One region of the Citrobacter braakii genome, then DNA from elsewhere that is predicted to be linked to it. Evidence: predicted binding sites of a transcription regulator. Region 1 holds the regulator's gene; each other region holds the start of a gene.
What was found. The regulator PurR, encoded in region 1, represses purine synthesis genes. The targets are predictions, from matches to a motif close to CANGCAAACGTTTGCNTG.
Positions count from the first base shown of each region.

Region 2: a site for PurR is predicted at 3,872-3,889, ahead of purH (bifunctional phosphoribosylaminoimidazolecarboxamide formyltransferase/IMP cyclohydrolase). Genes of this name have one in related genera too.
Region 3: a site for PurR is predicted at 2,305-2,322, ahead of cybB (cytochrome b561). Genes of this name have one in related genera too.

Region 1 covers NZ_CP045771.1:3,555,416-3,561,709, reverse strand. Annotated here, with positions in the region: gene GFC06_RS16650 (riboflavin synthase) at 1-65, shown strand, start outside; gene cfa (cyclopropane fatty acyl phospholipid synthase) at 107-1,255, opposite strand; gene punC (purine nucleoside transporter PunC) at 1,546-2,751, opposite strand; gene punR (DNA-binding transcriptional activator PunR) at 2,865-3,797, shown strand; gene purR (HTH-type transcriptional repressor PurR) at 3,794-4,819, opposite strand; gene cydH (cytochrome bd-I accessory subunit CydH) at 5,117-5,206, shown strand; gene GFC06_RS16620 (MFS transporter) at 5,383-6,294, shown strand, end outside.
Region 2 covers NZ_CP045771.1:672,443-678,736, reverse strand. Annotated here, with positions in the region: gene zraR (sigma-54-dependent response regulator transcription factor ZraR) at 1-874, shown strand, start outside; gene purD (phosphoribosylamine--glycine ligase) at 871-2,160, opposite strand; gene purH (bifunctional phosphoribosylaminoimidazolecarboxamide formyltransferase/IMP cyclohydrolase) at 2,176-3,765, opposite strand; rRNA gene GFC06_RS03060 (16S ribosomal RNA) at 4,385-5,926, shown strand; tRNA gene GFC06_RS03055 (tRNA-Glu) at 6,012-6,087, shown strand.
Region 3 covers NZ_CP045771.1:3,325,464-3,331,757, forward strand. Annotated here, with positions in the region: gene aldA (aldehyde dehydrogenase) at 1-1,322, shown strand, start outside; gene GFC06_RS15530 (alpha/beta hydrolase) at 1,363-2,289, opposite strand; gene cybB (cytochrome b561) at 2,530-3,060, shown strand; gene GFC06_RS15540 (translesion error-prone DNA polymerase V autoproteolytic subunit) at 3,232-3,651, shown strand; gene GFC06_RS15545 (Y-family DNA polymerase) at 3,654-4,922, shown strand; gene GFC06_RS15550 (AppA family phytase/histidine-type acid phosphatase) at 5,201-6,294, shown strand, end outside.

The DNA.
Region 1 (6,294 bases):
TTGAGCGCGTACTGGCGGCGCGTGAAAGCGCCATCAGTAACGTAACGGGTGAGGCGGGAGCCTAAGCCAGAGTGTAAAACCCCCGTTGGCACGGGGGTGATAACGATTAGCGGGGAACGCGCAGGCCGTGTTCAACGCCGCGGGAAAAAACCACCTGCCACAGCTGGATGTCGCGAGCACGAAACGCACCGGCGCAGGCGTTCAGGTAATAGCTGAACATCCGTTTAAAGCGTTCGGTATAGTTATCGGCGATTTCAGGCCAGGATCTCATGAAACGCTCGTGCCAGGCCATCAACGTTGTATCGTAATCCGCGCCAAAATTATGCCAGTCTTCCATCACAAAATGCGGCTCGCTGGCGTTGGCAATCTGGCGAACTGACGGTAAACAGCCGTTCGGGAAGATATATTTATTGATCCACGGATCAACGTTATTGTCGGTCTTTTTGGAGCCGATGCTATGCAGCAAAAAGAGACCGTCGGGTTTTAAATTACGATCAACCACTTCAAAATAAGTCGCGTAGTTCTTCGGCCCCACATGCTCAAACATGCCAACGGAGACAATGCGATCAAATTTGTCGTTCAGGTCGCGATAATCCTGCAGCAAAATTGTGACATCCAGCCCCGCACAACGCGCCTGCGCCATTTTCTGCTGTTCTGCCGAAACGGTCACGCCCACCACGCTAACGCCATATTGTGACGCCATAAACTGGGATAAGCCGCCCCAGCCGCAGCCAATATCGAGCACCCGCATGCCTGGCTTCAACTGCAGTTTTTCGGCAATCATTTTTAGCTTCGCCTGTTGGGCAGATTCCAGGGTATCGGCATCTTTCCAGTAGGCGCAGGAATACTGCATATAAGGGTCCAGCATGCGGGTAAAGAGATCGTTGCCCAAATCGTAGTGTTCTTTGCCGACGACCCACGCACGTTTTTTGGTCTGTAAATTGAACAGGCGAGCCGTGGCGATACGGAGCGTATCTTTAAAGTGGCGGGGGAGTTGGTTTTCAAGACCGGCGCGCAGGACTTTACAAAAAAACATGTCCAGCCGGTCGCATTCCCACCAGCCATCCATATAACTTTCGCCCAACCCTAACGATCCTTCCTGCAGTACGCGTTTGAAAAAATCGGGGTTCGTTACGCGAATATCTGCCGGTGCCGGACCATTAATGGTAATACCTGCACGGCTTAATAATTCATTGGTGATGCGGTACCAGTCATCATCCGGTACGCTGACGTCTTCTATACACGATGAACTCATAGCTTCTCCATCACTGGTCGGTGATCAGAACCTTAAAATAGCGTAGACGCTTTTTTGGGCTTTGTGAGAACTCTCACGGAATTAATCCGCGAATCTATAATCCGACGTAGAACAGAGGAAGGGAGGAACCCTTGCCGAAAAGACCATCCATGGGAAAACGGGAACGTTCTTGTCCCCGTTAACACATAACAATTATCGTTTTTTTAACAACTGGAAATCAGTATAGGCCTGAATTTTTGACGATTCAACCAATAAATATTAGCAGGCTAATCAATTATCAAGGGTGATTACTAGTGAGACTCACCGTGGGCAATTTGCGCCCGATCATCTGTGTGCGGGGCGTTAGCCTTCTGCGATTGCATTTTGTAACCCGCGGCCGCCAGCAGCACCGTTGTCAGCATCACGCTGGTGGTGGTGAGCAGCGGGGTGGCGATCAACCAGGAAACCACAAGGCTTGCCAGGAAGCATAAACCCAGTTGCAGTGTGTTCTGCAATGCCGCTGCGCGTCCCGTAGCCTGTGGGAAAGGACGTAACGCCTGAGCCACAACAATAGGGTAGATTGCTCCATTGGCAATCGCCATAACGCAGAATGGGATGAGGATTTCAGCCAGCGCAACATGGTGAATAAAGCCGGTTGCCCAGGTGGCCACTACGCTAAAGGCATACAGAATGAGTAACCAGGGCAGCAACTGACGGCCCTGCCATTTTTGCAGCGCAGCGCGGCAGCCGTAACCACCAATTAAGAAAGCGATGGTTTGTGGAACATAGCTCAGGCCAATCACCGCCGGACTGTAGCCCATTTCGCTGAGGATGAACGGGGAACCCGTCAGCCACGCGAAGAAGCTCGCGGAGCAGGCGGCATAAATCAGCACGTTTCCGCGGTAAACTTTTGAGCGCAACAGGGTAGCGAAAGTCAGTTTATCCTGGCTGTCGTCGCGTGCTTTAGCTGTTGGTTTTAAGCGCAGAGCCGGAAGCATCAGGATTAGAGTAATGGCAAACAGGGTGGCGAAAATGGCCTGCCAGGAAAAATGTACCAGGATCCAACTGCCTAATAACGGCGCTAATGCCGGGGATAACCCGACCAATGGCATAATGGTGGCAAAGATGCGGTTTACTTTTTGTGAAGGATAATAATCGGTGACCAGCGCCTGCCAGATAACCGATGCCGCACAAACGCCAACGGCCTGAACAAAGCGCAGTACCAGCAGACCGGTGGCATTTTCAACCCACAGCATGCCCAAACTGCCCAGCGCGAAGATGGATAAACCCAGAAGCAAAACTGGCTTGCGGCCATAATGGTCAGAGAGCGGCCCCCACAGAAGTTGCGCGACGGCAAAACCCGCTAAGAATAAGCTAAGGCTGGCGCTGACGGCAGATGCAGGTGTCTGCAGATCGGACTGAATTGCGGCGAAGGCGGGCAGATACATATCCGTTGCCAGAAAGCCGAGTACGCTAAGACCCGCCAGCCAGACTAAAAATCCTTTCCCAGGTTGCATCATCATTTCTCTTTTTTTAGCAGTAGAACAATGCCGCTGAGTGTAGTGAGTGTAATTCTTGCTGTGAAACGCTAATATTTGCTTACTGATTTCAAATTTTTTGTGGGCAGAATATGTGGTCGGAATATTCACTTGAAGTTGTGGATGCGGTTGCGCGTAACGGTAGCTTTAGTTCGGCCGCGCAGGAGTTGCACCGCGTACCCTCGGCGGTAAGCTACACCGTGCGTCAACTGGAAGAGTGGCTGGCGGTGCCGCTTTTTGAGCGACGCCATCGGGATGTGGAATTGACGCCTGCCGGTGCATGGTTTCTCAAAGAAGGCCGCTCTGTTATCAAAAAAATGCAGATCACCCGCCAGCAATGTCAGCAAATTGCCAACGGCTGGCGCGGGCAGTTGGCGATCGCGGTAGATAACATTGTCCGCCCGGATCGTACCCGACAGATGATCGTGGATTTCTATCGTCATTTTGATGATGTCGAACTGCTGGTTTTCCAGGAGGTGTTTAACGGTGTCTGGGATGCGCTGTCCGATGGGCGCGTTGAGCTGGCAATCGGCGCCACGCAGGCGATTCCGGTGGGGGGACGCTATACCTTCCGCGACATGGGAATGCTGAGCTGGAGCTGCGTGGTGGCAAGCCATCATCCGTTGGCGTCAATGCCCGGACCGCTAAGCGACGATACGTTGCGCAACTGGCCGTCGCTGGTGCGTGAAGACACGTCGCGTACGCTTCCTAAGCGTATTACCTGGCTGCTGGATAACCAAAAGCGCGTTGTGGTGCCTGACTGGGAATCTTCTGCTACCTGTTTATCTGCAGGTCTGTGCGTGGGCATGGTACCGACGCATTTTGCCAAACCGTGGATTGATAGCGGCAAATGGGTCGCGCTACAGCTGGAGAATCCATTTCCTGATGCCGCATGTTGCCTGACATGGCAACAGAACGATACATCGCCGGCATTGAGCTGGCTGCTGGACTATTTAGGGGATAGTGAAACGCTGAATAAGGAATGGTTGCGGGAGCCCGATGAGGCTCCCGCACCACAGTCTTAACGACGGTAATCGCGGAACGGGCCGTCGGCAACGGAACGGCGTTCTACCAGGCGCGGATGAACCTCGATAGACTGCGACTCTTCACGTTTATTCACGATACGGTCTAACAGCATGTTGAAGGCCGTTTCCCCCAGTGAATCTTTAGGCTGGTGAATGGTCGTCAGAGCCGGCGTGAAGAAGCGGGCGTTGCGCACGTTGTCGTAACCGATGAGCGAGACATCCTGCGGTACGCGCAGTCCCATCTCGTCAGCGGCGCACAGCGCACCCATCGCCATGATATCGCCACCGCAGAAGACGGCGGTCGGACGATGCGACTGTGACAGAATTTGCTGCATGGCGCGATAGCCCGATTCAGGCTCAAAATCGCCCTGCACAATCCAGTTTTCAGGAACTTTAATCAGCGCTTCTTCCATCGCTTTCATAAAGCCTGCCAGACGCCCGGCTCCGGTATTACGCTCCATTGGGCCTGGGATCACGCCAATCTCACGATGACCGCGTTCTACCAGATACCGACCCGCCATGTAACCGCCTTCGAAGGCGTTATCAATGACCGTATCGGTAAAGTCGGCTTTAGCTTCGCCCCAGTCCATGACGACCATCGGAATATGGCGGTACTCTTCGAGCATCGAAAGCAGCGACTCCGGATACTCAGAACACATCACCAGCAGACCATCAACGCGCTTTTGCGCCATCATTGACAGATAAGCCTGCTGTTTTTCGAGACTGTTCCATGCGTTACCCAGAATCAGGGTATAGCCTTTCTGGAAACAGTTTTTCTCAACGGCTTCGATAATTTCAGCGAAATAGGCCGCTTCGCTGCTGGTGGCCAGCAAGCCAATAGACTTGGTGTGATTCACCTTCAGGCTGCGCGCCACGGCGCTCGGAGAATAGTGCAGCTCTTTGATCGCCGCCCAGACAGCATTACGCGTTTCTTCCGCGACAAAGCGCGTCTTGTTAATTACGTGTGATACGGTTGTAGTGGAAACGTTTGCTCGCTTCGCTACATCTTTAATTGTTGCCATTACATCTCACTCCAGACCATATCCTAAGCTCCTGAGAATACTCCAGGTAAACGTTTGCCTTAACACACCCTTAGCGCAACGTAAGGGTTGCGGCACGCCGGGAAAACGACACGGAACGTCAGGAAGGGGTCAATGGCCGGTACGCTAATCAAGTAAGCGTGGAATTTTGTCTGATCTTAACGAAAAGGGGAAGAGTTAAAAGCAGTTATCAATATAAATCGTGAGAGATTTTTGCTTTCAAGTGTGTAAAAATGCGCAATATCACTTTTTGTGTGGGAATAAAAAGGAGAAAACTTGATGAGCACCGATCTGAAATTTTCGTTAGTGACTACCATTATTGTTCTGGGTTTGATCGTCGCGGGTGGCCTGACCGCAGCGCTGCATTGATTTCCCCCGAGGGAGTTCGCTCTCCCTCATCCTTTCCGCTTGCCTTTCCCGTCGATTGTTTGCGAATAAGCAAAAGTCTTTTGCAATTTTGTTAACTTTATTAATTTTGCGATCAATGTCATGCTTTTGACTCTTATTTTATGTCGCGCCCCGGCTCGACGTTACGGAGTCGAAATATGAAACTCAATTATCCTTTACTGGCGCTGGCGATCGGCGCGTTTGGCATTGGCACCACTGAATTTTCGCCAATGGGATTATTGCCCGTCATTGCCAAAGGTGTGGATGTCTCGATTCCCGCGGCCGGAATGTTAATCAGCGCGTATGCGGTTGGGGTGATGGTGGGTGCTCCGCTGATGACATTACTGCTGTCCCATCGTGCGCGACGTAATGCGTTGATATTCCTGATGGCGATTTTCACGCTGGGCAACGTGCTTTCGGCTATTTCGCCGGATTACACCACCCTGATGTTATCGCGTATTTTGACCAGTCTGAACCATGGGGCATTTTTTGGTCTTGGCTCCGTTGTCGCTGCAAGCGTAGTACCCAAACATAAGCAGGCCAGCGCCGTGGCAACCATGTTTATGGGGTTGACCATTGCCAATATCGGCGGTGTTCCTGCGGCGACCTGGCTTGGTGAAACCATCGGTTGGCGTATGTCGTTTATGGCAACGGCGGGTCTGGGCGTCATCGCCATGGTCAGCCTGTTCTTCTCATTACCCAAAGGTGGGGCGGGAGAGCGCCCGGATGTCCGTAGCGAACTGGCGGTACTTATGCGTCCGCAGGTGCTGTCGGCGCTGCTGACGACCGTTCTGGGAGCCGGGGCGATGTTCACGCTTTATACCTATATCTCACCAGTGTTACATACGATCACCCATGCCACACCGGCGTTTGTGACCGGTATGCTGGTGCTGATTGGCGTTGGCTTCTCAATCGGTAACTATCTTGGTGGCAAACTGGCTGACCGTTCCGTCAACGGTACGCTGAAAGGCTTTTTACTGCTGCTGATGGTTATTATGCTGGCCATTCCTTTCCTGGCGCGTAATGAGCTGGGTGCGGCAGTTAGTATGGTGGTCTGGGGGGCAGCGACG
Region 2 (6,294 bases), 2.0 Mb from region 1:
GATCAATGAAATCGCGATGGTTGCGCCCTCGGATGCAACGGTGCTCATTCACGGAGACTCCGGTACGGGGAAAGAGCTGGTGGCCCGGGCGCTGCATGCCAGCAGTGCCCGCTGTGATAAACCGCTGGTGACGCTGAACTGTGCGTCGCTTAATGAATCGCTGCTGGAGTCCGAACTTTTTGGTCATGAGAAAGGCGCGTTTACCGGTGCGGATAAGCGGCGGGAAGGGCGCTTTGTGGAAGCCGAAGGCGGCACGTTATTTCTTGATGAAATTGGCGATATCTCACCGCTAATGCAGGTGCGTCTGCTGCGGGCAATCCAGGAGCGAGAAGTGCAACGGGTTGGCAGCAACCAGACTATTGCGGTTGATGTCCGGCTGATCGCCGCCACACATCGCGATCTGGCGGAGGAAGTTAACGCCGGGCACTTTCGTCAGGATCTCTACTATCGCCTGAACGTCATCACTATTGAAATGCCAGCGCTGTGCCAGCGTCGGGAAGATATTCCTCTGCTGGCCGAACATTTTCTCCAGCGTTTTGCCACACGTAATCGAAAAGCGGTGAAAGGCTTTACTCCGCAGGCGATGGATCTGCTGATCCACTATGACTGGCCGGGTAATATCCGTGAGCTGGAAAATGCGATTGAGCGTTCGGTGGTGCTGCTAACGGGGGAATATATTTCCGAACGCGAGCTGCCGATGGCGATTGCCGCGACGCCGATAAAAACGGAATACAGTGGCGAGATTCAACCGCTGGTGGATGTCGAAAAAGAAGTGATTCTGGCGGCGCTGGAAAAAACGGGCGGCAATAAAACCGAAGCCGCCCGTCAGTTAGGTATTACGCGCAAAACGCTGCTGGCTAAGCTCAGCCGTTAGTTTTGCTCACGTTCGATGGCGCGCCAGCCGATGTCGTTACGGCTGAAGCTGCCGTCCCAACGGATGTCGGTCATCAGGGCGTAGGCACGCTGCTGCGCCTCGGCAACGGTGTTGCCCAGCGCGGTGGCGCACAGGACGCGACCGCCGTTGGTCAGCACGCGATCGTCAGCAGACAGTTTGGTGCCCGCGTGGAACACTTTACCGTCAGCGACTTCTTCCAGCGGCAGGCCGTGGATCTCATCGCCAGTATTGTAGTTGCCCGGATAACCCCCTGCGGCAATCACTACGCCCAAAGAGGCGCGTTCGTCCCACTCAGAGGTTTTCTCATCCAGCTTGCCATCACAGGCGGCAAGGCACAGTTCAACCAGATCCGATTTCATACGCAGCATAATCGGCTGGGTTTCCGGATCGCCGAAGCGGCAGTTGAACTCGATAACCTTCGGGTTGCCCTGTTTGTCGATCATCAGACCCGCGTACAGGAAACCGGTGTAAGTGTTCCCTTCCGCCGCCATGCCTTTTACGGTTGGCCAGATGATGCGTTCCATGGTGCGCTGATGAACGTCGTCAGTCACCACCGGTGCAGGTGAGTAAGCGCCCATACCGCCGGTGTTCGGACCGGTATCGCCGTTGCCCACGCGTTTGTGGTCCTGGCTGGTGGCCATTGGCAGCACGTGCTCGCCGTCAACCATCACGATAAAGCTCGCTTCTTCACCGTCGAGGAACTCTTCGATAACGATACGGTGGCCCGCATCACCAAAAGCGTTACCTGCCAGCATGTCATGAACGGCGGCTTCGGCTTCCTCCAGCGTCATCGCGACGATAACGCCTTTACCGGCGGCCAGGCCGTCGGCCTTGATAACGATCGGCGCGCCTTTCTCACGCAGATAGGCCAGCGCAGGCTCAATCTCGGTGAAGTTCTGATACTCCGCCGTCGGAATGTTATGACGGGCAAGGAAATCTTTGGTGAAGGCTTTGGAGCCTTCCAACTGTGCTGCACCTTCGGTTGGGCCGAAGATTTTCAGACCGGCAGCGCGAAACGCATCGACCACGCCAATTACCAGAGGCGCTTCTGGGCCAACGATGGTCAGATCGATCTTCTCATTTTGGGCAAAGCTCAGCAGCGCCGGAATATCGGTCACGCCGATTGCCACGTTTTGCAGCGCAGGTTCCAGCGCGGTGCCCGCGTTGCCTGGCGCAACAAATACCGTTTCGACTTTTGGCGACTGCGCCGCTTTCCAGGCCAGCGCGTGTTCGCGCCCGCCGTTGCCAATCACTAATACTTTCATCGTCTGCTCCGTGGATTAATGGCGGAAGTGGCGCATGTCGGTGAACACCATCGCTATGCCGTGCTCGTCGGCGGCAGCAATGACTTCATCATCACGGATAGAACCGCCTGGCTGGATCACGCAGGTCACACCGGCGGCGGCGGCGGCATCAATCCCATCGCGGAACGGGAAGAAGGCGTCGGATGCCATAGAGGAACCTTGAACTTCCAGACCTTCGTCGGCGGCTTTAATCCCGGCGATTTTTGCGGAATATACGCGGCTCATCTGGCCTGCGCCTATGCCGATAGTCATGTTCTCTTTGGCGTAAACAATGGCGTTGGATTTTACAAATTTAGCTACTTTCCAGCAGAACAGCGCATCGCGCAGTTCCTGTTCAGTCGGCTGACGTTTGGAAACTACGCGCAGTTCACCTTCGCTCACCATACCCAGGTCACGATCCTGAACCAGCAGACCGCCGTTAACGCGTTTGAAGTCCAGGCCCGGCACACGTTGTGCCCACTGACCGCAGGTCAGCACGCGGACGTTCTGTTTGGCGGCGGTGATTTTCAGTGCGTCTTCGGTTGCGGATGGCGCGATGATCACTTCCACGAACTGACGGGAAATGATGGCTTGAGCAGTTTCGGCATCCAGTTCGCGGTTGAAGGCGATGATGCCGCCGAACGCGGAGGTCGGGTCGGTTTTATAGGCGCGGTCGTAAGCATCGAGAATAGAGGTACTGACAGCCACGCCGCACGGGTTAGCGTGTTTGACGATCACACAGGCTGGCTCGTTGAATTCTTTTACGCACTCCAGCGCCGCATCGGTATCGGCGATGTTGTTGTAGGAAAGTGCTTTGCCCTGTACCTGCTGCGCGGTGGCAACGGACGCTTCTTTAACATTCTCTTCTATATAGAAGGCAGCCTGTTGGTGGCTGTTCTCGCCGTAGCGCATATCCTGCTTCTTAATGAAGTTCAGGTTCAGTGTACGTGGAAAGCGACCGGCGGCTTCTTTGCTTTCGCCGTGGTAGGCCGGAACCATGCTACCGAAGTAGTTGGCGATCATGCTGTCGTAAGCGGCGGTGTGTTCGAAGGCTTTAATCGCGAGATCGAAACGTGTGTTGAGGGTCAGAGAACCGTCGTTGGCATCCATCTCTTTAATAATGGCGGCGTAGTCGCTGCTCTTCACAACGATAGCCACATCTTTATGGTTCTTGGCAGCGGAACGCACCATCGTCGGGCCGCCGATATCAATGTTTTCTACCGCATCTTCCAGCGAGCAGCCTTCACGGGCAACGGTCTCGGCGAACGGGTACAGGTTAACAACCACCATGTCGATAGGTGCGATGTCGTGCTGTTCCATAATCCCGTCGTCCTGACCACGACGACCAAGAATGCCTCCGTGGACTTTCGGATGCAGGGTCTTTACGCGTCCATCCATCATTTCCGGGAAGCCGGTGTAATCGGAAACTTCGGTCACTGGCAGACCTTTCTCAGCTAACAGGCGCGCAGTGCCACCTGTAGACAGCAGCTCCACACCGCGTGCGGAAAGTGCCTGAGCGAATTCGATGATACCGGCCTTGTCAGAAACACTGAGCAGAGCGCGGCGGACTGGACGACGTTGTTGCATGGTAAATCCCCTGGATTTGACTATTACAGAGAGCGTTAGGTGAATTCTTGGCTAAAAACTCAGCTAACGCCCCTTACGGGGCATCCTTGTTGTGCGGGGGCATTGTAACGAAAACGTTTGCGCAACGCTCGCGAATTTTTAATTTTCGATTTTGACCTCTTCTTTTTCCGTTGAAGGATGCTCATATAAACAGAGAAGTGCACAAACGATCGCGTGGTTTGTGGATAACTCTGTGTGTAAATGGGTATAAGGCGGGGTTTTGCTGTGGAATGCAGCGGTCAGTCATTTTTCTGTAATTTAAGGGTTGCGGGCCGCGGGAAACTCCCTATAATGCGCCTCCATCGACACGGCGGATGTGAATCACTTCACACAAACAGCCGGTTCGGTTGAAGAGAAAAACCTGAAAATGAGGGTTGACTCTGAAAGAGGAAAGCGTAATATACGCCACCTCGCGACAGAGCGCTAAAGCGCGTCGCAACTGCTCTTTAACAATTTATCAGACAATCTGTGTGGGCACTCGAAGATACGGATTCTTAACGTCGCAAGACGAAAAATGAATACCAAGTCTCTGAGTGAACACGTAATTCATTACGAAGTTTAATTCACGAGCATCAAACTTAAATTGAAGAGTTTGATCATGGCTCAGATTGAACGCTGGCGGCAGGCCTAACACATGCAAGTCGAACGGTAGCACAGAGGAGCTTGCTCCTTGGGTGACGAGTGGCGGACGGGTGAGTAATGTCTGGGAAACTGCCCGATGGAGGGGGATAACTACTGGAAACGGTAGCTAATACCGCATAACGTCGCAAGACCAAAGAGGGGGACCTTCGGGCCTCTTGCCATCGGATGTGCCCAGATGGGATTAGCTAGTAGGTGGGGTAACGGCTCACCTAGGCGACGATCCCTAGCTGGTCTGAGAGGATGACCAGCCACACTGGAACTGAGACACGGTCCAGACTCCTACGGGAGGCAGCAGTGGGGAATATTGCACAATGGGCGCAAGCCTGATGCAGCCATGCCGCGTGTATGAAGAAGGCCTTCGGGTTGTAAAGTACTTTCAGCGAGGAGGAAGGTGTTGTGGTTAATAACTACAGCAATTGACGTTACTCGCAGAAGAAGCACCGGCTAACTCCGTGCCAGCAGCCGCGGTAATACGGAGGGTGCAAGCGTTAATCGGAATTACTGGGCGTAAAGCGCACGCAGGCGGTCTGTCAAGTCGGATGTGAAATCCCCGGGCTCAACCTGGGAACTGCATCCGAAACTGGCAGGCTAGAGTCTTGTAGAGGGGGGTAGAATTCCAGGTGTAGCGGTGAAATGCGTAGAGATCTGGAGGAATACCGGTGGCGAAGGCGGCCCCCTGGACAAAGACTGACGCTCAGGTGCGAAAGCGTGGGGAGCAAACAGGATTAGATACCCTGGTAGTCCACGCCGTAAACGATGTCGACTTGGAGGTTGTGCCCTTGAGGCGTGGCTTCCGGAGCTAACGCGTTAAGTCGACCGCCTGGGGAGTACGGCCGCAAGGTTAAAACTCAAATGAATTGACGGGGGCCCGCACAAGCGGTGGAGCATGTGGTTTAATTCGATGCAACGCGAAGAACCTTACCTACTCTTGACATCCAGAGAACTTAGCAGAGATGCTTTGGTGCCTTCGGGAACTCTGAGACAGGTGCTGCATGGCTGTCGTCAGCTCGTGTTGTGAAATGTTGGGTTAAGTCCCGCAACGAGCGCAACCCTTATCCTTTGTTGCCAGCGGTTCGGCCGGGAACTCAAAGGAGACTGCCAGTGATAAACTGGAGGAAGGTGGGGATGACGTCAAGTCATCATGGCCCTTACGAGTAGGGCTACACACGTGCTACAATGGCATATACAAAGAGAAGCGACCTCGCGAGAGCAAGCGGACCTCATAAAGTATGTCGTAGTCCGGATTGGAGTCTGCAACTCGACTCCATGAAGTCGGAATCGCTAGTAATCGTGGATCAGAATGCCACGGTGAATACGTTCCCGGGCCTTGTACACACCGCCCGTCACACCATGGGAGTGGGTTGCAAAAGAAGTAGGTAGCTTAACCTTCGGGAGGGCGCTTACCACTTTGTGATTCATGACTGGGGTGAAGTCGTAACAAGGTAACCGTAGGGGAACCTGCGGTTGGATCACCTCCTTACCTTAAAGAACCGACCTTTGTAGTGCTCACACAGATTGTCTGATGAAAAGTAAATAGCAAGGCGTCTTGCGATTGAGACTTCAGTGTCCCCTTCGTCTAGAGGCCCAGGACACCGCCCTTTCACGGCGGTAACAGGGGTTCGAATCCCCTAGGGGACGCCACTTGCTGGTATGTGTGAGTGAAAGTCGCCGACCGAAGTATCTCAAAACAGACTTCCGAGTCTCGTTTGAGATATTTGCTCTTTAAAAATCTGGATCAAGCTGAAAATTGAAACGACACACTGTTTCATTTCTCCGTAATAAGAAATGAAAAGCGGTGTGTTCGAGTCTCTCAAATTTTCGCAATACTGAAGTGTTTTACGAAACATC
Region 3 (6,294 bases), 230 kb from region 1:
ATGGACGTGCCGAGGATGCGTGTAAAGCGATCGATGCCGCACAGCGCGCTCAGCCGCAATGGGAAGCGCTGCCCGCCATTGAACGGGCGAACTGGTTACGCAAAATTTCTGCGGGTATCCGTCAGCGAGCCAGTGAAATCAGTGCGCTGATTGTGGCGGAGGGTGGAAAAATACAGCAACTGGCTGAGGTCGAAGTCTCGTTTACCGCCGACTATATCGATTACATGGCGGAGTGGGCGCGTCGCTATGAAGGCGAGATCCTGCAAAGCGATCGTCCGGGCGAGAATATTCTGCTGTTTAAGCGCGCTTTGGGCGTGACTACGGGCATTCTGCCGTGGAACTTTCCGTTTTTCCTGATTGCCCGCAAACTGGCTCCCGCACTGTTGACGGGTAATACCATTGTCATTAAGCCGAGTGAATTTACACCGAATAACGCCATCGCCTTTGCCAAAATTGTTGATGATATTGGCTTGCCGCGCGGCGTATTTAATCTGGTGCTGGGACGTGGTGAAACGGTCGGTCAGGCGCTGGCCGCAAACCCGAAGGTGGCCATGGTGAGCATGACCGGTAGCGTCGGGGCGGGTGAGAAAATTATGGCTGCGGCGGCTAAAAATATCACCAAAGTTTGTCTGGAGTTGGGCGGTAAGGCCCCGGCTATCGTGATGGATGATGCCGATCTTGAACTGGCCGTAAAGGCAATTGTTGACTCGCGGGTGATCAACACCGGACAGGTATGCAACTGTGCCGAGCGCGTGTACGTTCAGAAAGGTATTTATGACCAATTCGTCAATCGTCTGGGAGAGGCGATGAAAGCCGTGCAGTTTGGCAATCCGGCTGAGCGCAATGATATTGCAATGGGGCCGCTGATTAACGCCTCTGCGCTGGAGCGTGTAGAGCAGAAAGTTGCACGAGCGGTGCAGGAAGGCGCCAGAGTGGTGCTGGGCGGTAAGGCCGTTTCCGGCAAAGGGTATTACTATCCACCGACGTTACTGTTAGACGTGCGCCAGGAGATGGCGATTATGCACGAGGAGACGTTTGGTCCGGTGCTACCGGTGGTAGCGTTTGATACGCTGGAACAGGCGCTGACGATGGCCAATGACAGCGATTACGGTCTGACCTCATCGATCTATACGCAGAATCTGAATACGGCGATGAAGGCGATCAAAGGGCTGAAGTTTGGCGAAACCTATATTAATCGTGAAAACTTCGAGGCGATGCAGGGCTTTCATGCTGGCTGGCGCAAGTCCGGGATTGGCGGGGCTGACGGTAAACACGGTCTGAACGAATATCTGCAAACGCAGGTGGTGTATCTGCAGTCCTAAGTTTTCGCCGGGTGAGCCTGTACGCCACCCGGCGCAATTCTCACACTTTGCTGGCGATCCAGTTCATCATCAATTCCGGCCAGATGGCCAGCGGCAATCCCTGCGCATCGCGAATACCAAATCCGTGCTTACCGCGTTCAAACAGATGCATTTCGACCGAAACCCCTGGCCTACGTAGCGCATTAAAGAAGACCAGGCTGTTTTCCACCTTCACCGCCGGATCGTCAATGGCGTGTAGCAAGAACGTCGGCGGCGTTGTGTTATCCACTCGCTCTTCAAGAGAATAGCGCTGCAGGTCTTCCTTTTCGGGCGTTGCGCCAACCAGCTCAAGGCGAGAGCCTGGGTGACCGATATCTTCGCGCAGGGTGATCACCGGGTACACCAGCGCCATAAAAGCAGGGCGCGCAGATTGTTCGTCTATGCTATCAATCGGCGTATAAACCGATTCGTCAAACCGGGTTCCCAGACTGGCGGCCACGTGTCCCCCGGAGGAGAAGCCCAACACGCCGATACGGTCAGGGTTGATTTTCCATTCATGAGCGTTGGCGCGAATGTAGCGCATGGCGCGTTGGGCATCGGCCAGCGGCGCATTTGCGCCTTCCTCGTGACCATCGCCCGGCATGCGGTAGGTCATCACAAACAGGGTATAACCGTGAGCGTTAAAGAACGGTGCCAGTGCGCTGCCTTCTTTATCCATCACCACGCGACGATAAGAGCCGCCAGGGGTAACAAGGATCCCTGTGCCGTTAGGTTTTGCAGGGGCGTAAACGGTAATTTCTGGTGCACGAATGCCGGTTACCGCACGATCATAAGCAGACGTTCCGGTATGCCGGGGTTCAGGCGTGAATACCGCATCGCTGTTTTTTGCTCCGGGGGCTTCACCCTGCGGCCAGCATGAGAAGGTGGCCGCGTGGGCAACGGCTTGCTCCATCATGTTTTCTAACGCTTCACGACTCAGTGCTTCCATTACTATGCTCCCTCAGTGGCAAAGGTTAGCTATAACATAGTTAATGAATTGAAAACGGGGAGAGACTCACGACGTATTGAATTCGCGGGAAATGAAAGACGGTGGAGGCGAATCTCCGCCGGAAGGCGAGAGCCTGATAAATTTATCCCGCGTACGAATAAGCCGGGTGAGCAAAAGTTAATGAATTTTTAACAAAAGCCCGTTATGGTGACGCATTATTGTTTTTATTCAGGAAGTGGTATGGGGAATAAGTATTCTGGCCTGCAAATTGGCATTCACTGGCTGGTCTTTTTGTTGGTCATTGTGGCCTACAGCGCTATGGAGTTTCGCGGATTTTTCCCGCGCAGCTATCGTCCCTTATTTAACATGGTGCACGTATCCTGTGGCATCACTATTTTAACGCTGATGGTGGCGCGTCTGCTGGTCAGGCTAAAATATCCGGCACCGCCGATTGTGCCAAAACCGAAGCCGATGATGACCGGAATGGCGCATCTGGGGCATCTGGTTATCTATCTGCTGTTTATTGTTCTGCCGATTATTGGACTGGTGATGATGTACAACCGGGGTAACCCGTGGATTGCATTCGGCATCGTTATGCCGCATGCGGCAGAGGCCAATTTTGATGTAGTGGATATGCTGAAGTCCTGGCACGTGACGCTGGCAAATCTGGGCTATTTTGTTATTGCTCTGCATGCCGCTGCGGCCCTGATGCACCACTATTTCTGGAAGGACAATACGCTGCTGCGCATGATGCCGCGAAAACGCTCCTGATGTAATGCCCCGCAAATGCGGGGTATTTTTTTAGCCGATTATTTTTCCAGACATCATAAAAACTTACCGACAAGATGGTTAAACAACGTCCAGTTCATCACACTCGCTACTTGATTGCTGCTCTTATTAAAACTACTGTATATAAATACAGTGAATGAGAGGCAGATTATTATGTTGTTTTTCCAGCCTGCGGAACGCCGCGAAATTAAACACTTTCCGTTATTTAGCGATCTTGTGCCCTGCGGTTTTCCATCTCCTGCACAGGACTACGTTGAGAAACGTATCGACCTCAATGACCTGCTGGTACGGCATCCCAGCGCAACCTATTTTGTTAAATCATCTGGCGACTCTATGAGGGGGGCAGGGATCGGCGAGGGCGATTTACTGATTGTCGACAGCGCCAGAAAACCTGCCCATGGAGACATTGTTATTGCCGCCGTTGAGGGCGAATTCACCGTTAAACGCCTGCAATTACATCCGGTTGTGATGCTGAAGCCAGAGAACAGCGCCTACGCGCCGATCATGATTAGCAGCGAGGACACGCTGGATATATTTGGCGTGGTGACATTTATCATTAAAGCAGCGGGCTGATGATGTTTGCACTGGTGGATGTTAACGCGTTTTATGCCAGCTGTGAGTCGGCATTCCGGCCTGATCTGAAAGGGAAGCCCGTTGTCGTTCTTTCAAACAACGATGGCTGCGTTATTGCCAGCAGCGTAGAGGCAAAGGCGCTTGGCGTTAATATGGGCGCTCCGTACTTCAAACAGAAAGATCTGTTCAGGCGCTATGGCGTGTTCTGTTTTAGTTCGAACTACGAGCTGTATGCGGATATGAGCAGCAGGGTGATGTCGATTCTGGAGGAGTTATCGCCACGCGTGGAGATATACAGTATTGATGAAGCCTTTTGTGATTTAACGGGCGTGCGAAACTGCAGGGATCTTACGGATTTTGGTCAGGAAATCAGAGCAACCATTTTGCAGAAAACACGTCTCACGGTTGGGGTCGGTATCGCTCAGACCAAAACCCTGGCCAAACTGGCAAACCATGCGGCCAAAAAGTGGCAGGAACAGACGGGCGGAGTCGTGGATCTCTCAAATATTGAACGCCAGCGTAAGCTGATGGCAGCACTCCCGGTTGATGAAGTCTGGGGCATCGGACGCCGTATCGGCAAGAAACTGGACGTCATGGGCATTAAAACGGTTCTCGACCTGGCGGATACCGATATTCGCTTCATTCGTAAACATTTCAGCGTCGTGCTTGAGCGAACCGTCCGGGAATTGCGCGGTGAGCCTTGTCTGGCGCTGGAAGAATTTGCGCCGGATAAGCAGGAAATTATCTGCTCAAGATCGTTTGGTGAAAAACTCACGGATTACAACGCCATGAGAGAGGCCATTTGCACCTATGCTTCACGTGCTGCGGAAAAGCTGCGCAGAGAACACCAGTACTGCCGGTTTATCTCTACGTTTATCAAAACCAGTCCGTTTGCCCTGAATGAACCTTATTATGGTAACAGCGCATCGATAAAACTGCTGACGCCAACTCAGGATAGCCGGGACATTATTACAGCAGCCACGCGCAGCCTGGACGCCGTTTGGCGAGAGGGGCTACGTTATCAAAAAGCGGGCGTTATGCTGGGGGATTTTTTTAGCTCTGGCGTTGCACAGCTGAATCTTTTTGATAATAACGCCCCGCGGCGTAACAGCGATAAATTGATGGACCTACTGGATACTCTTAATGCTGAAAAGGGGAAAGGAACGCTCTACTTTGCCGGGCAAGGGATACAGCAGCCGTGGGCGATGAAGCGAGACATGCTTTCACCACGTTATACAACGAGATACAGTGATTTGCTGCGGGTAAATTGATAGCCAAACAAGGCTTCCGCCCACCTTATTTATACCGGATCAATTATCCTTTCAATGACAGGACGTTGTAAATTGCCAACGATTCCATAACCTTGGATACCTTTCCAGTGCGGCTAAATTAGCGCTCCTTTAATACTTCGATAAGAGACAAAGTTGATATTCAAAAAGTTGGATTGTTGTGAACTCAGGAGTAGGATTATTTCTATCTGATAGAACCAGTTATCGAACTGGCTTATACGAGTTGTTTGTTTTTCACTTACGAAAAGGTGGTGCTGGTAATGAGTACATTCATCATTCGTTTATTATTTTTTTCTCTCTTATGCGGTTCTTTCTCAATACATGCTGAAGAGCAGAACGGTATGAAACTTGAGCGGGTTGTGATAGTGAGTCGTCATGGAGTAAGAGCACCTACGAAGTTCACTCCAATAATGAAAGATGTTACACCCGATCAATGGCCACAATGGGATGTGCCGTTAGGATGGCTAACGCCTCGTGGGGGAGAACTTGTTTCTGAATTAGGTCAGTATCAACGTTTATGGTTCACGAGCAAAGGTCTGTTGAATAATCAAACGTGCCCATCTCCAGGGCAGGTTGCTGTTATTGCAGACACGGATCAACGCACCCGTAAAACGGGTGAGGCGTTTCTGGCTGGGTTAGCACCAAAATGTCAAATTCAAGTGCATTATCAGAAGGATGAAGAAAAAACTGATCCTCTTTTTAATCCGGTAAAAATGGGGAAATGTTCGTTTAACACATTGAAGGTTAAAAACGCTATTCTGGAACGGGCCGGAGGAAATATTGAACTGTATACCCAACGCTATCAATCTTCGTTTCGGACCCTGGAAAATGTTTTAAATTTCTCACAATCGGAGACATGTAAGACTACAGAGAAGTCTACGAAATGCACATTACCAGAGGCTTTACCGTCTGAACTTAAGGTAACTCCTGACAATGTATCATTACCTGGTGTCTGGAGTCTTTCTTCCACGCTGACTGAGATATTTCTGTTGCAAGAGGCCCAGGGAATGCCACAGGTAGCCTGGGGGCGTATTACGGGAGAAAAAGAATGGAGAGATTTGTTAAGTCTGCATAACGCTCAGTTTGATCTTTTGCAAAGAACTCCAGAAGTTGCCCGTAGTAGAGCCACACCATTACTCGATATGATAGACACTGCATTATTGACAAATGGTACGACAGAAAACAGGTATGGTATAAAATTACCCGTATCTCTGTTGTTTATTGCTGGTCATGATACCAATCTTGCAAATTTAAGCGGGGCTTTAGATCTTAACTGGTCGCTGCCCGGTCAACCCGATAATACCCCTCCTGGTGGGGAGCTTGTATTCGAAAAGTGGAAAAGAACCAGTGATAA